DNA from 3 places in the Tildeniella sp. genome. Region 2 is predicted to be linked to each of the others. Evidence: riboswitches for the same ligand, from Rfam matches in the RefSeq annotation. Region 2 holds a riboswitch; each other region holds the start of a gene.
What was found. Region 2 has a riboswitch for cobalamin ahead of AC5JO6_RS24795 (energy-coupling factor ABC transporter permease). Riboswitches for the same ligand answer to the same signal wherever they lie in the genome.

Region 1 (4,642 bases), on a different contig from region 2:
TCGAACTAACTCAAGCGGGATTACAGCTCCATTGCATTGACGATATTGCCGCTGCGCTGAGCTTGCCCATACCACGGCTCAAGCCATTGGAACCAGTCCTCCAGTTTTGTTACTACGATGCTGACAGCGTTGCTACGGTCAAACCTGTCAATCCAAACATGGCGACGATCGAAATGCTGATTCGCATTCCGGCGGTTGATCTGTACCTGGCACGGGCGATCGTCGCCAACCGTACTGTGAGTCCTTATCGCAATCTCGTCCATTTTCAGCGACGACTAGCCCTCTCCAGTCAGCTAGTGGCTGAGCTGATGCATTACCTCAAGTTTTGAGCCGAAACTCCCAAAATACCTTCTTTACGGCGTTGGTTTGATTAGCCCAATCCGTTTAAAGGGATAAAAGCGCAACCAGGCGCGACCGATAATGTTTTGCTGCGGCAGAAAGCCCCAAACGTGCGAGTCATTGCTGTTGTTACGGTTGTCGCCCATCACAAAAAACTCACCGTCTGGCACCACTACGGGTGGCAGCGTGTAGCTAGGTGGCGCGGCAATATACGGCTCCTTGAGCGGTTGCCGATCGACATAAACCGTTCCATTTTTGACCTGCACCGTTTGCCCTGGTTGACCAATGATGCGTTTGATAAATGCCTGATCTTTGGTGTAGCCCTGGATCTGAAGCTGCTGGGGTGGATCAAAAACGACGATTTCGCCAAACGTGGGGGGACGAAGGCGATATGAGAGTTTTTCGACCACGAGGCGATCGCCTACCTCCAATGTCGGCAGCATCGAATCAGAGGGAATATAGCGTGGTTCTGCCACAAACACCCGAATCAACAGTGCCAAAATCAGCGCAATAATTAGGATTTGTATGTTTTCCCACCAGGTTCGCCAGCGCGGTGAGGTAGGCGGCACAACAACTGGAACCTGCGGTTCAGAGGTTTTTTCAGAGGTCATAAAGGTGTGGCTTAGACAGCGGACATTAGACGTGAGGCACATAACCACAGATCGCCCTTTTGATTTAGGCAAGTCTGCGATCTAGAGTCTTTAGTCTAATGTCCAGATACCCTTTATTCTCGCAAGAGCCATTGTTAGAACGCAATAAGTTAGAACGCAATGAACTTTTCCGATCGCAACTGGTCATTCCTCGCGCCTAGCGACAGCATAAACTCCTGAAGCTGATCGGAGCGATCGCCCACCGCGCAGATGACAATCTCGAAGTCTGCCAGATTGAGCCTCAACCCTGACACGATCGCTTCAGGGCATTGGGCGATCGCCTCTCGATACTCGAAGGCTTTCCAGCTTTGTTGCAGGCGCTGCCAGTGCTGCTGATACGGTAATTGGTCCGTCGTTTCTGGGTTTGCTTGCACTAGCCAAACAGGTTGCCGATAGCCGCATTCGTGCAGCCAGTCGATTTGGCTTTTCAGTGGCGCGATGCCTGAGCCTTCAGCAATATAGAGGCGAGGACGTTGAGGCAATTCGCTTAACGTCATCAGTCCATAGGGACCACGTAGAGGCAACGACTGCCCGATCGCCAAATCTTGTAGAAAGGCAGAACTCCAGCCCACACGCGAAACACAGAGTTCAACTTCAGGACAATGAGAGGGTGAAGAGGCGATCGAGTAGATCTTGCTGAACTTGCGACCATCGCGTTCAAATTTGGGCCACACTGACTGTCCTGGCAAAAAACTGAAGTCATCTCGATCCAGCCGCAACCGAATCGCTTTGATGGTTGGTGTTAACGAAACAGAATGAATGACCGTAGCGCTGTAATCCGCCGTAGGCGATCGGCGCAGAACGTCTAAACTTTGCATTGTAAATCCTTACCTGTGCGTCGCAGGCATGATGGTGTATGTCGCTTCAGGCAGGCATTCTGACTTTGGAAAGGATAAAGGATGAAGGCTAAAGGCTAGAAGTTATCTCCCTTTTTATCCTTTAGCTCTTAGCCTTTCGCTTCACAGTTGCGGCACAGTGCCGGACTTTTTTGCACGCTGCAAAATCACCGGGCTTTCCCCAGACGAGATCATCTCTCGTCCTGTCTGGGCTGACTCCCCAGACAACCTGAAGTAGCTTGGGTATTGTAGCCTACGGTGCAATCTTTTAACCGATCGCATTTCTCTTTGACAAGTGCTTAAAATCTAGAGAGTGGCTCATGCGGCTCGACTATGTGAACCCGGACGATCAGGTGTTTTACTTGAAGCGTCAGGTAATGAACTTGGCACATCAGGTTTGGCACTCAAATGGTCAAGCTTTGAACTCAAATGGTCAAGCTTTGAACTTGAAGCGTTGAGTTCGGAAGTCGAATCGTCAAGCTTAGAACCTGGAAGGTCGAGCTTTTAGCTTGAATCGTCGAGTTCAGAACTCGGATTGTCAGGCTCAGAAGTCAGACGTTGGAGCTTTTAGCTCAATTGGTCGTGTTCAGAACTCGAAGGGTCAGGATCAGAACTCGGAGCAGCGGGTTTGGAGGACGATCGCTCAGGATCAGACGCTGAATTGGCTTGAGTTGGTTGGGTGAGATGTGGGAACAGGCAGCAGTGGGGCGATCGCGATCAGGAAAAGTCAGGAGAAAGACTGAGTGGATGCCATTCTTAAGTTCTTGAGCAGCAATAAAGACGCACTCCTGGTTGTGATTGCGGGCATCACAGTAACGCTGACTCTATTCACGCTGCTGTTTGGTTCTGGCTTCCTGGTGGCGTTCTTTAAGTCGATCGCTGCTTACCTGCAACAGCGCCGCCATCCCCGGATTCCACCACTCGACACCTTTCCGTTTGAGGTGATTAAGCCCAACAGTGATATTTTGAAAGCCGTATTTGGCGGAGCGAGGGACAATCCGCTTGCTGATCGCAACATTCGCTATTTGCAACGGGTGGCAGACCGAGATATTCAGCAGGAACTAGAAGCGCAGCTAGAAGAGTCTCGCTGGGTCATCATCCTGGGTGAGACAGGATTGGGCAAAACGCGGGAAGCCGCAGAACTGGCTCAGAAATATAGCCGCAGGGGTTGGACGGTTCTCAGGCTGAAACATTCGGAACTGCTGGATGAGCCGTATCAGTTTCCGATGGAGCAGGTTGGCAGCGATCGCAAGCTGCTGTTTTTCCTGGATGACCTGAACAAGCTGATGTACAAGCGGGGCGAACTGCTGAAGGATGACCCGCGACAGTTTCGAGATTTGCCACCCCAGGAGCGATTGCGCCTGACGCTGGAGTACTATGAGCGCTTTTGCCGTCCCGAAGAAATCCGCATCATCGCCACTGCCCGCAATGAAACTGTTCCCCAGTACAATGAGCCGATCAGCGAACTCGACAAGCTCGGTTTCGACCAGCATCCCAGGCTATGGCAGAAATTTACACGCTATCTTCTGGTCAAACCAAGCGATGCTGCCATTATTCAACTGATTCAAGCAACGGTAGAGCAGACAGACATTACCGCTAATCCCGATGAGTATGCTCGTTTAGCCAGACGGAACGATCGCACCTTCCGAAATATCCAGTTGAACCTGCAAACGGCAAAAGATGAGGGGCGGGCACTCACCCTGGATACCTTTCGGGAGTCGTTGCGGGAAAACTGGGAGGCAAAATATCGCAAAGCCAGACGAAAATACCCGATCGCTGCCGTAATTTATGACGCGGTTGAACTGCTGCGGGCGGTGAATGTCGAGCTACACGATTTCACGGTCATCGCCACCACACAAATGCTGGCAGGCGGGAACTTCCTTCAGCGGCTCCAGCGCTGGCAACCGATTCGTCGCGCCCTTCATTATTTGATCCACGACGGCAACAGCATTCTGGAACCCCGCGATGGTCAGGTTGAAGCAAAGGGAACCTCGGTAGCGGTGGCTGAAAACATCCCTCGTCTTTCGCGTTTGCTATTGAGGTTGAGCGATCGTCATTCACAAGTGCTTGTCTCACTGTATAGCTTCGCTGTTGCAGCCAACGGCTTGAAATGCTGTCGAGAAAGCTTCACCAGCTTGAATGAACTCCTCAAAGTTGTCCCTCATGTGGACTTCATCTGGTTTCAAAGAGGGAATTCTCTGACTCAGTGGGGGAGTTTACTCAAGGATTCGGGACAAAACCAACAGGCATCGGAAAAATTCCTAGATGCGATCGCCAGCTATGACCAAGCGATCGCCATCAAATCGGACAAACACGAAGTTTGGCACGGTCGGGGCAATGCACTGGACGAACTGAAGCGCCACGAAGAGGCGATCGCCAGCTATGACCAAGCGATCGCCATCAAATCGGACAAACACGAAGTTTGGCACGGTCGGGGCAATGCACTGGACGAACTGAAGCGCCACGAAGAGGCAATTGCCAGCTATGACCAAGCTCTCGCCTTTAAACCAGACTATTACGAAGTCTGGAGCAATCGGGGCACTGCGCTGTACAAACTGGAGTGCTACGCGGAGGCAATTGCCAGCTATGACCAAGCTCTCGCCTTTAAACCAGACTATTACGAAGTCTGGAGCAATCGGGGCACTGCGCTGTACAAACTGGAGTGCTACGCGGAGGCAATTGCCAGCTATGACCAAGCTCTCGCCTTTAAACCAGACTATTACGAAGTCTGGAGCAATCGGGGCACTGCGCTGTACAAACTAGAGTGCTACGAAGAGGCAATTGCTAGCTATGACCAAGCGATCACCATCAAATCAG
Region 2 (4,642 bases):
TACTTTAAAGTGCCAGACGACATTGAAGAGCGCGACATGCTGGTGGTCGATCCGATGGTGGCTACAGGTAATTCAGCCGCCGCTGCCGTGCAACGACTGAAAGAAACGAACCCACGATCGCTCAAGTTAGTTTGTTTGCTAGCCGCACCTGAAGGCATTAGCAACTTTCATGAGCAGCATCCAGATGTACCAATCTTTACAGCCGCGATCGACGAGAGACTAGATGAACACGGCTATATCGTACCGGGATTAGGTGATGCAGGCGATCGCTTATTTGGCACAAAGTAGGTTTGACGCAAAGGGTCTATGTGCGATCGTTGTATTGCACGTATTGCAACCAATTAGGTAATAAACGATACAAACTGTCTATGTTCCTTCTCATATGATTGCCCATGCCACAAAGAGCTGGCTTACCGTTGGTGGATCGATGGCAGAGTTCGCTCAGCAGCCTGGATTCATTAAGTGTTATGCACAAGTAATAGCGATCCGGCATTGAGCTAACCAAAGAATTTTTGAGGGAAATGTTTTTGGAGGGCGAACCTTCAATTTCATAGGTTTTTAGGTTGTCAGCTATGCTCTAGACACAAGTCAATTGGAGGTCTAAATGTCTTACCACGGCGATATTTCTTCGAGTGACGATGCAGTTGGAGTTGCAGTCGTTAACTACAAAATGCCACGTCTCCATACTAAAGAAGAAGTCATTGAGAACTGTCATAAAATTGCCTCAATGATTGATGGCATGAAGCTTGGTTTGCCAGGGATGGATTTGGCAATTTTCCCTGAGTATTCCACTCATGGGATTATGTATGATGCTAAGGAGATGATGGAAACGGCGGCAACCATTCCTGGTGAAGAAACCGCGATTTTTTCTCAAGCCTGCATCAGAAACAAAGTCTGGGGTGTTTTCTCACTCACTGGTGAGCGTCATGAAGACCATCCTAATAAGGTGCCTTACAACACTCTGATTTTGATGAACGATCAGGGCGAAATCGTGCAGAAATACCGCAAGATTATGCCCTGGACACCGATCGAGGGCTGGTATCCGGGTGACTGCACCTATGTGTCAGATGGTCCCAAAGGACTAAAAATCAGCTTGATTATCTGTGATGACGGTAACTATCCTGAAATCTGGCGTGATTGTGCTATGCGTGGCGCTGAACTGATTGTGCGTTGTCAGGGCTATATGTATCCTGCCAAAGAGCAGCAGATTATGGTGTCGAAAGCAATGGCGTGGATGAACAATGTCTATGTTGCTGTTGCGAATGCGGCTGGTTTTGATGGCGTTTATAGCTACTTTGGACATTCAGCGATCGTTGGCTTTGACGGTCGCACGCTGGGCGAATGCGGCGAGGAAGACATGGGCGTACAGTACGCTGCTCTATCCAAGTTTGCTATCCGTGATTTTCGCAAAAATTCCCAGTCTCAGAACCATCTGTTCAAGCTGCTGCATCGTGGCTACACGGGTATGATTAATTCGGGCGAAGGCTCTGAAGGTATGGCGGAATGCCCCTATCAGTTCTACCGCGATTGGGTGCTTGATCCGAAGAAGGTCAAGGAAAAAGTAGAGACGCTGACTCGTCCGACAGTCGGTACTGAAGAATGCCCAATCGAAGGATTGCCTACGCAGAAAATCAGCACCACTGCCCCGGTTGAAAAGCCTCAGACAGTAGCAGTCCCAGTCACCGTTAACTCTTAAGCGAGCAGGTCTTAAAGCGGTTGGTTTGTCTGTAGGGAGGTAAGCGTAACGTCCCTACAGACGCTTAATGAAATTCTAGTGGTGCTACGTGTCTTCTCTCAGTGTTCGCTGAGAAAAAGTGTTCGCTGAGAAAAAGTGTTCGCTGAGAAAAACTCCATTGATGACACTGGTGGCGGGTTGGGATTGGGAGTAGCGATTAAGATAACCCCTGCGATTACCATCAGTGGTGACTATCTGGCAGGTAATACCATTTCATTAAACTGTGGCTACACAGGCAAGCTTTGGCTGGCAGTCAGCGGTCAGCAGCAAGAATGAATCTGTAGGGCGATTTTGTAGAATTGGTCTAACTCGCCTCTCAGTTGCTCGATTGCGTTCGCCAATAGTCCTGCATCCAAAAATGGACTGTTCAACGGTAGCTACTCAGCGCTGGCTCCGGTGACCGTTCAACCAAGCCTCGCGTTTAGCATTGGTCTTACCGATGTCAATGCCTATCGGCGATCGGCAATTTTCGATTTGGGTAGCGATGTCACAGATGTTTTGGTTATGCTCTATGCCGCTCAGGGAACGTATGCTCTGGATGCCATCACGCCTACAAGAATGAATGCCTATGGTGTTTCGGCAGCACTTCGATTGAGTCGAACGTCGGCAATCAATGGCTTTGGTTCTTTTATTCATGCCGCTTTTGTCAACGATGGTTTTGACGATCGCATTATTTGGACGTACAGCATTGGTATCTCCTTCGTTCTAAAACCCATTTCAGACCTCTAACTTCTCTGAGAAGTCGGAGGTCTAAGTTGGCGATTGGCTAAGCACGAAGTCAGTGACTGGGTAGTAGGAGAGCGTTGGTCACTGATGATGATGAGTTGTTTTGCAAGGCGTAGAGAAGTCGCGTCACGGCGATCGCGTTGGTGCGATGCAACTGTTTAAGCAGGTATTGCACCGTAATCTTGATGATGCCAATGCTGCTGGTCATCGGTGTGTGGCGCGCTATCGAGTGAATGACACGCAGGGCGCGATCGACGATTGTTAGCAAGCTGCATAAAACTTTTCTAATATTTTCCCATCATGTATGCTGAGTTCACGACTCGGTTCTGACGGGGAGCAGCCGTCGGAGGTAACAGGGAAAGTGTAGTGAAACTCTACCGCTGTCCCGCAACTGTAAAGGAAATTGAAAATTAGAAATTGAAAATTGAAAATTTGTAGGGCTTGTGTCTCTTACCATTTTTTAATTTTGCCTTTTTAATTTTGCATTCTTCAAGTCAGAACGCCTGCCGAATCGCGTTACAAAACCGTCTTATCTGCGAGGTACAGGATGAAGACACGCTATCGGAAGTTGGCTAGCCTGGGATTGATGGCTTGCCTGAGTTGCTATTTATTGCTTGGTTCCGCCAGCCCTGCGTCTGCTATGCACATTGCAGAGGGGTTCTTGCCCGTGCAGTGGGCAGCTTTTTGGTGGGCGGTATCATTGCCGTTTTTTCTAGTGGGACTGCGATCGCTCACTCGTATCACAAAGCAAAACCCTGAATTAAAGCTGCTGTTGGCGTTAGCAGGCGCTTTTACGTTTGTTCTGTCTGCTTTAAAGATTCCCTCTGTCACTGGAAGTTGCTCGCATCCTACTGGAACGGGACTGGGCGCGATCTTGTTTGGTCCTTCGGTCATGACTGTACTAGGTGGACTGGTTCTGTTGTTTCAAGCACTATTGCTGGCGCACGGTGGCTTGACCACGTTGGGCGCGAATATGTTTGCGATGGCGATCGTTGGTCCCTATGTCGCCTATTTTATTTACCATCTGGTGCTACGCACTGGGTATCAGAGGGTTGCTGTCTTTACAGCCGCCGCGTTGGAAGATTTGCTCACTTACGTGATGACATCCATTCAACTGGCACTAGCGTTTCCGGCTGCAAGTGGTGGCTTCATGGCAGCGTTCCTCAAGTTCACAGGCATTTTTGCAGTGACGCAGGTGCCGCTGGCGATTAGCGAAGGCTTGCTGACGGTGCTGGTCTGGAACTGGCTGCAATCCTACGGGCAGCAGGAATTGGAAACGCTAAAGCTGCTGAAGCAGGAGAGTTAAGTGATGAAGAAAGATTCTTTGGGTAAGCAAAATTGGCTGCTGGCGATCGCTGTCATCAGTCTTGCTGTTACTCCCCTGATCTTTATTAAGGGTGAATACGCAGGTTCTGATGCTCAAGCAGAAGGTGCCATCAATGAACTGAGTCCTGGTTATACGCCGTGGTTTAATCCGTTTTTTGAGCCGCCTAGCGATGAGATTGAAAGCCTCCTCTTTTCCTCTCAAGCGGCGTTGGGAACTGGCGTGATTGGCTATGTGATTGGGCTGTACAAAGGACGATCGGAGAAGCGAAAAAAGGACGATCGAGGTTGATGCCTCAATATCTTTTGTTCTGAAGAAACGAGTCTGTGCGAAGATCCCACCACTTCCTGGTAGCGCTCCTAGCACTTGAAGCCTACTAGGTTTCAAGCTTTTCGTTGTTAAGCGAGAATTAGCGAGAGCATTCGGTCAAAACTCTAATCTTGGCACTGGATCATTGCAAATGGCGGATATCTTAGGATATTGCTCTTGAAGATTTGAATGCTTTGAGAGCAGGGCTTGTAGTTGACTGTCAGTTAAACAAAGAATTTCCACCCCACTAACAGTATGGAATTGTGCGCTGCACTCTAGTGGAAATAATTTTTGACCCATTTCTAAACTACGAGCTAACTCTAGCCTCTCTCTAAAAGACATTGCTCTTACTTCTTGTCGCATAGCTTCGTACTCAGGCATAGGAATTGAAGTCTGTGCACTAAACCGCTTCTTTAGCATCACTTTATACATACTGGGATTGTGCATGAGGCGTTCTCCAAACCAGGGGCGCAGCCGAATTTCAATCCCATTACACCTTGTCCACCAATGAGCACCATCTTTGCGTCGAATAACCTCTGTCCATCTAA
Region 3 (4,642 bases), on a different contig from region 2:
TTAAGCGGTTGTTTAAACAGAGAAAAGAAGCAATTTAATAGTTTTTTATCAACAATTCCTGCCCCTCAGCGGCATTTTTTTGCTTATAGTTATTCATGCCATACTGAAGCGTCCATTCAGTAATATTGGCGAAGTCAAAGAGCTTTCTAATTTCAGGAGAGTCGTCATATGTGATTAGCCATCTGTGCCGACATGCGCGCATATTTTTGGCAAAGCGTTCGTGATCAAAAGAAGTGTGTAATTGTCCTCGAAAACCATAGAGCTTCGATTGTGTAGCACTCAAATAAGGTGGATCGAGAAAGATAAAAACTTTTTCTCCATCTTGGAATAGCAAGTTTTCATAGTCGCCATTAGTAATGCGAATTGAGGCTAAATGAACAGAAAGATTGCGTAAGCGTTCGATCGACGAATCTGTAAATCTTCTTTCAAAAGCTTGTTGCGAATAGCCACCAGAGTCAACCGTGCCTGAAAATGTAATGCGATTTAAGACAAAGAAGCGTACTGCTCGCTCAAACTCACTAAGTTTTAAATCTGGGCAGGTGAAATAATTAAACAGTTCTCTACCGTTCGTATATTTTTGGTTCGTATATTTTTGCTTGATCTTATCTACTTCATCTACAAGCTCTGCAATATCATCCTTAGCAGCAAGCCAGAAACAATACAAATCAAAATTTAAGTCATTGAGCCAATACTGCTTGATTCGACTACCGAACAGTTGCTTCACTGCAAGAAAAACTGATCCCCCACCCACAAAAGGCTCTCTATATTCATTAATGCTTAGCGGAATATAGGGGATTATTTTATCGAGGGCTTTTGATTTTCCACCCGGATAGCGAAGTGGACTTTTGATTTGAGCCATAATAACTAACGATTTGCTCTGATCTCAATTTCTACGTTTTCATTGTGCTCAACCTCAAGCAACAATTTTCTAATAGTACTCTCTTCCTTTTTACTAAACACTAATGAATTGACTCTAATAAACTCTTCTAATTTTTCTGGGGACCAAGGTAAAATGATTGAATCCTTAATACCTCTACCTGTAAGCCTCAGTCTTACAGAAAAGTTGACGCGATGACCGTTCAACTGTAAGGCATCTATATTTGAGTATACAATTAGCTTGAAAAGACCATCTTGGATATCGCTCAACTCTGGTAAAGCTTTTCGAGTCGAGTTTTTCGATTCTTGGATAATGTAACTCTCGTCTACGTGAATCATTTCATCTGGTGTCAAGTAATAAGTCCCTCCCAAATAGTTTTCAATGCAGAAGGTCGCTTTCATGCCATCAATGAGATATTCAAGCTTATGAGATGTTGCTGCCTCTCGCCTACTTGCACCCCGCGATCCTTTCAAAGAAATATTCTTGAATTCTTCAAAATCCTTAATGATCGCCTGCAAATACTTTTCCATTCCAGCATGAGAGTGAAGTGGTACATTAATTTGCCTCGATATAACTGCGTATGAGTCGAGAGCTTTTCTAAAAATTTCGACAAAGCGCTCCTCAAACAAGCTTCTGTTCCAATGCAAAGCACTCTGCTTATAATCTAATATTTCTTGAATTTGAGACTTTATAAATTCATTGTTAAATCGTTGTTTGGTGAGCTTATTCTTAGTAGATTGCTTATCTTTATAACTTTTTTCTGCATTTTCATAGTATCCAAGAACGATATACGTATTCAGTAAATTCATCCATGAAATTGTTGAATACTGAAGCTTGTCTAAATCTCCATCTCTTCCTTCGTCTTTAATGACAGGAATTACAGTTAGGATTTTTGCGGCGTTGTAAGTATTATAAATTCTTGCAAACGGGTAGCTTCTTGTTCGTTTTGGTGAAACCCATTTTGAGTAAGCTAGCTCTGAACTATCTGTCTGTATGATTCCGTAAGCGCTGGATTGATTGATGTCAAAGTCTGCAAAAGCGCCTTTTGCTAGACTTTCTGTCAAACAAGCTCTATACTTAACACCTTTTATAAATCCAGTAAAGTGCAGAACTATAGTCATGGTGTCAATCGAGCTTGATCAAGTAATTGCTGCAGTTCCACGATCGTATGTCGATCAACAAAGCTTCTAAAGGTTTCATGCCAATGCGATCGACACGTTTGATAAACTCGTAGTATTTGCTCAACTAGGTCAGGCAGTTGTGTAGAACGGTAGTTTTGGTAGAGTAATCGACCAAAATTTGAATCGCCATCTCCCACATAAACGCGGTAACGTTCTGTTGTAATGCCAAGCAATGTAATATCACTGGCAGAGTGTTGAGCACAGGATTTTTCACACCCGCTGAAATGGATATTAATCGGACGATCAAGCACGATATGTTGTTCTAGATGAGCCGCTAGTACTAGAGCATCTGCTTGCGTGTTAGTAGCCGATGACTTGCAACCTGTTGTACCAGAACAGGCAACGATCGCGCTGTGAGAATGTGTGGATGATCCGCTTAATCCTAACTGTTCAACTTCCTGCATTACTACTGATATTTCTGACGTTGGAAGATCAGAAAGTAACACAGTCTGCCACGGCGTTATTCGCAAAATGCCACTGCCATATCGTGCTGTTATTGTTGCTAATCCGCGCAGTTGTGTCGTCTCTAAGCGACCCAGCGGTAGAACAACACCAACATAAAAAAGTCCAGGCTGACGTTGAGCATGTATCCCTAAATGATGATATGAGTTAGAGAATGAGTTATGATCAATTTCTTCGTTTCCCTGAAGCAGAATTCTTGCCTTTTGTTCTAATAAAAACGGCAGGCGACTTATTATGGTTCGCAGATATGTTTCTAAACCCCAGTCGTGTAAAAGCGTTCTTAAACGCGGTTTTTGTCGGCTACTATTACCGAGCGTTTGCATTGTGTAGTCACGATAAACCTCTGTCATCGCTATTAGCACTTGCAGACTCTCTTCTGGTCTAATGAGAATGTCTGTTTCACGTGGCGATGCTCCACGATCGCCCAAGCTCAAATGCAAACGAAAGTAAATTTCATCATCGATCGCCACTGCTACCAAACTAATGTCGTTGGGTCGATCGCGCACCGAAACCGTTTCGCCACCATCAAAACACACGCTAAATTTAGGCGATAACACGGCAAAATCGGGACGCGTTGTAAGATAACGATTCCACTCAGCGACAAACGGGCGTGTATCGAGCAATTGCTGGCGATCGATACCTGCTGTGGGACTGCACATGATGTTGCGAAGTGCATCAATCTCGGTAACAGGAGAGGCTAATCCTACCGCTTGTAAGTGCGCCAATTGATCGCCATCAATGCTTACCTGAAGCTCACGGATTTGCACATTGGCACGATTCGTCACTGTTACATAGCCGCCACCCGCTTGATCGGCAAGGTCAGCGATCGCTTCACACTGGGACACTGTTAGCAGCCCACCTGGTATTCTCAGGCGAGACAGCAACCCATCGCGCGCAACTGATGGCTGAAACAAGCCGGGGCAAGTTGCAAATTTTGATGGTGCAAATTCTGATGGTGCGAATGATGACAAAGCTCTAACTCCTCCCCTGTGCGACGCAGGGAGTAGACAATAAAGGCATCCCGCAGATACCACCCAGTCGGCATTCTGACTTAAAAGCATTCAAAACGCTTCATTACAGTTGCGGCACAGTACCGGAATCACACCGGACTTTCCCGACTCTAGGCTTCAGTAACTTAGCATGAGAAAGCAGTGGACGCGTGAGATGCCATTTTTTGTAATAAGCAGCTATCAGCTATCAGCTATCAGCCCTCAATCTTTCGCTCTTAGCGAAAAGACTAGCAGGCAGAATATTCAGTCAGAGTAACGCTGGCATGATTGATCGTCAGGGTATGTCTTTAAAGCTGACCGCTGACCGCTCAAGTATTGTTATCTTCTCACACGCAATTTAAAACGACTTTATGACTCAAAAATGGCTTTCGGTGGTGGGCATTGGTGAGGATGGGTTGGAAGGCTTAAGCCCGATCGCACGTGCTCTTGTTGATCGCGCTGAAGTGCTGGTGGGGGGCGATCGACATCTTGCGATGCTGCCTACTGACGATCGTGAGCGGTTGGTTTGGACAGCACCGATGCGTGAGTCGATCGAGGAAATTTTGCGTCGGCGAGGGCAAGCCGTTTGCGTCTTAGCGAGTGGAGACCCCATGTGCTACGGCATTGGCGTAACGTTACTCCGTCGCATTCCCCTGGCGGAAATGACACTTCTTCCGGCACCATCGACGTTTAGCCTTGCCTGTGCCCGACTTGGCTGGTCGCTCACGGAGGTCGAAACGGTCAGCTTGTGCAATCGTCCGCCTGCACTACTGCATCCCTATCTCTATCCTGGTGCGAAACTCTTGATTTTGAGTGAGGGTAAGCAAACCCCCGCGATCGTTGCCGATTTGCTGTCTCAACGCGGTTTTGGCAACAGTGCGATGACCGTTTTAGAACGGTTGGGTGGCGCTCACGAACGACACGTTACAGGTATTGCGTCTACCTGGCACGAAACGGATTTAGCAGACCTCAACGCGATCGCGGTCGAGTGTGTCGCTGATCCAGGCACAGTACCATTACCACGCACACCGGGACTACCAGACAGTGCCTATCATCATGACGGGCAACTGACCAAACGCGAGGTGCGATCGCTCACCCTCTCAGCCCTCGCACCCATGCCAGGAGAACTTTTG

Region 1: it holds a riboswitch for cobalamin, as region 2 does, so the genes downstream of both, AC5JO6_RS26635 (ferredoxin--NADP reductase) here and AC5JO6_RS24795 (energy-coupling factor ABC transporter permease) in region 2, are expected to answer to the same signal.
Region 3: it holds a riboswitch for cobalamin, as region 2 does, so the genes downstream of both, cobG (precorrin-3B synthase) here and AC5JO6_RS24795 (energy-coupling factor ABC transporter permease) in region 2, are expected to answer to the same signal.

What each region holds. Positions count from the first base shown of each region.
Region 1 is NZ_JCACKI010000073.1:139,712-144,353, reverse strand. Features, by position in the region: gene AC5JO6_RS26645 (ComEA family DNA-binding protein) at 1-329, shown strand, start outside; gene lepB (signal peptidase I) at 354-950, opposite strand; gene AC5JO6_RS26635 (ferredoxin--NADP reductase) at 1,100-1,807, opposite strand; cobalamin riboswitch at 1,840-2,073, opposite strand; gene AC5JO6_RS26630 (tetratricopeptide repeat protein) at 2,569-4,642, shown strand, end outside.
Region 2 is NZ_JCACKI010000070.1:7,792-12,433, reverse strand. Features, by position in the region: gene upp (uracil phosphoribosyltransferase) at 1-288, shown strand, start outside; gene AC5JO6_RS24815 (aliphatic amidase) at 605-1,696, shown strand; gene AC5JO6_RS24810 (hypothetical protein) at 1,832-2,011, shown strand; gene AC5JO6_RS24805 (hypothetical protein) at 2,132-2,464, shown strand; gene AC5JO6_RS24800 (hypothetical protein) at 2,565-2,726, shown strand; cobalamin riboswitch at 2,766-2,986, shown strand; gene AC5JO6_RS24795 (energy-coupling factor ABC transporter permease) at 3,009-3,767, shown strand; gene AC5JO6_RS24790 (energy-coupling factor ABC transporter substrate-binding protein) at 3,771-4,076, shown strand; gene AC5JO6_RS24785 (GIY-YIG nuclease family protein) at 4,212-4,642, opposite strand, start outside.
Region 3 is NZ_JCACKI010000021.1:21,288-25,929, forward strand. Features, by position in the region: gene AC5JO6_RS08875 (DNA adenine methylase) at 35-859, opposite strand; gene AC5JO6_RS08880 (hypothetical protein) at 865-1,998, opposite strand; gene cobG (precorrin-3B synthase) at 1,995-3,491, opposite strand; adenosylcobalamin-variant (AdoCbl-variant) riboswitch at 3,552-3,647, opposite strand; gene cbiE (precorrin-6y C5,15-methyltransferase (decarboxylating) subunit CbiE) at 3,881-4,642, shown strand, end outside.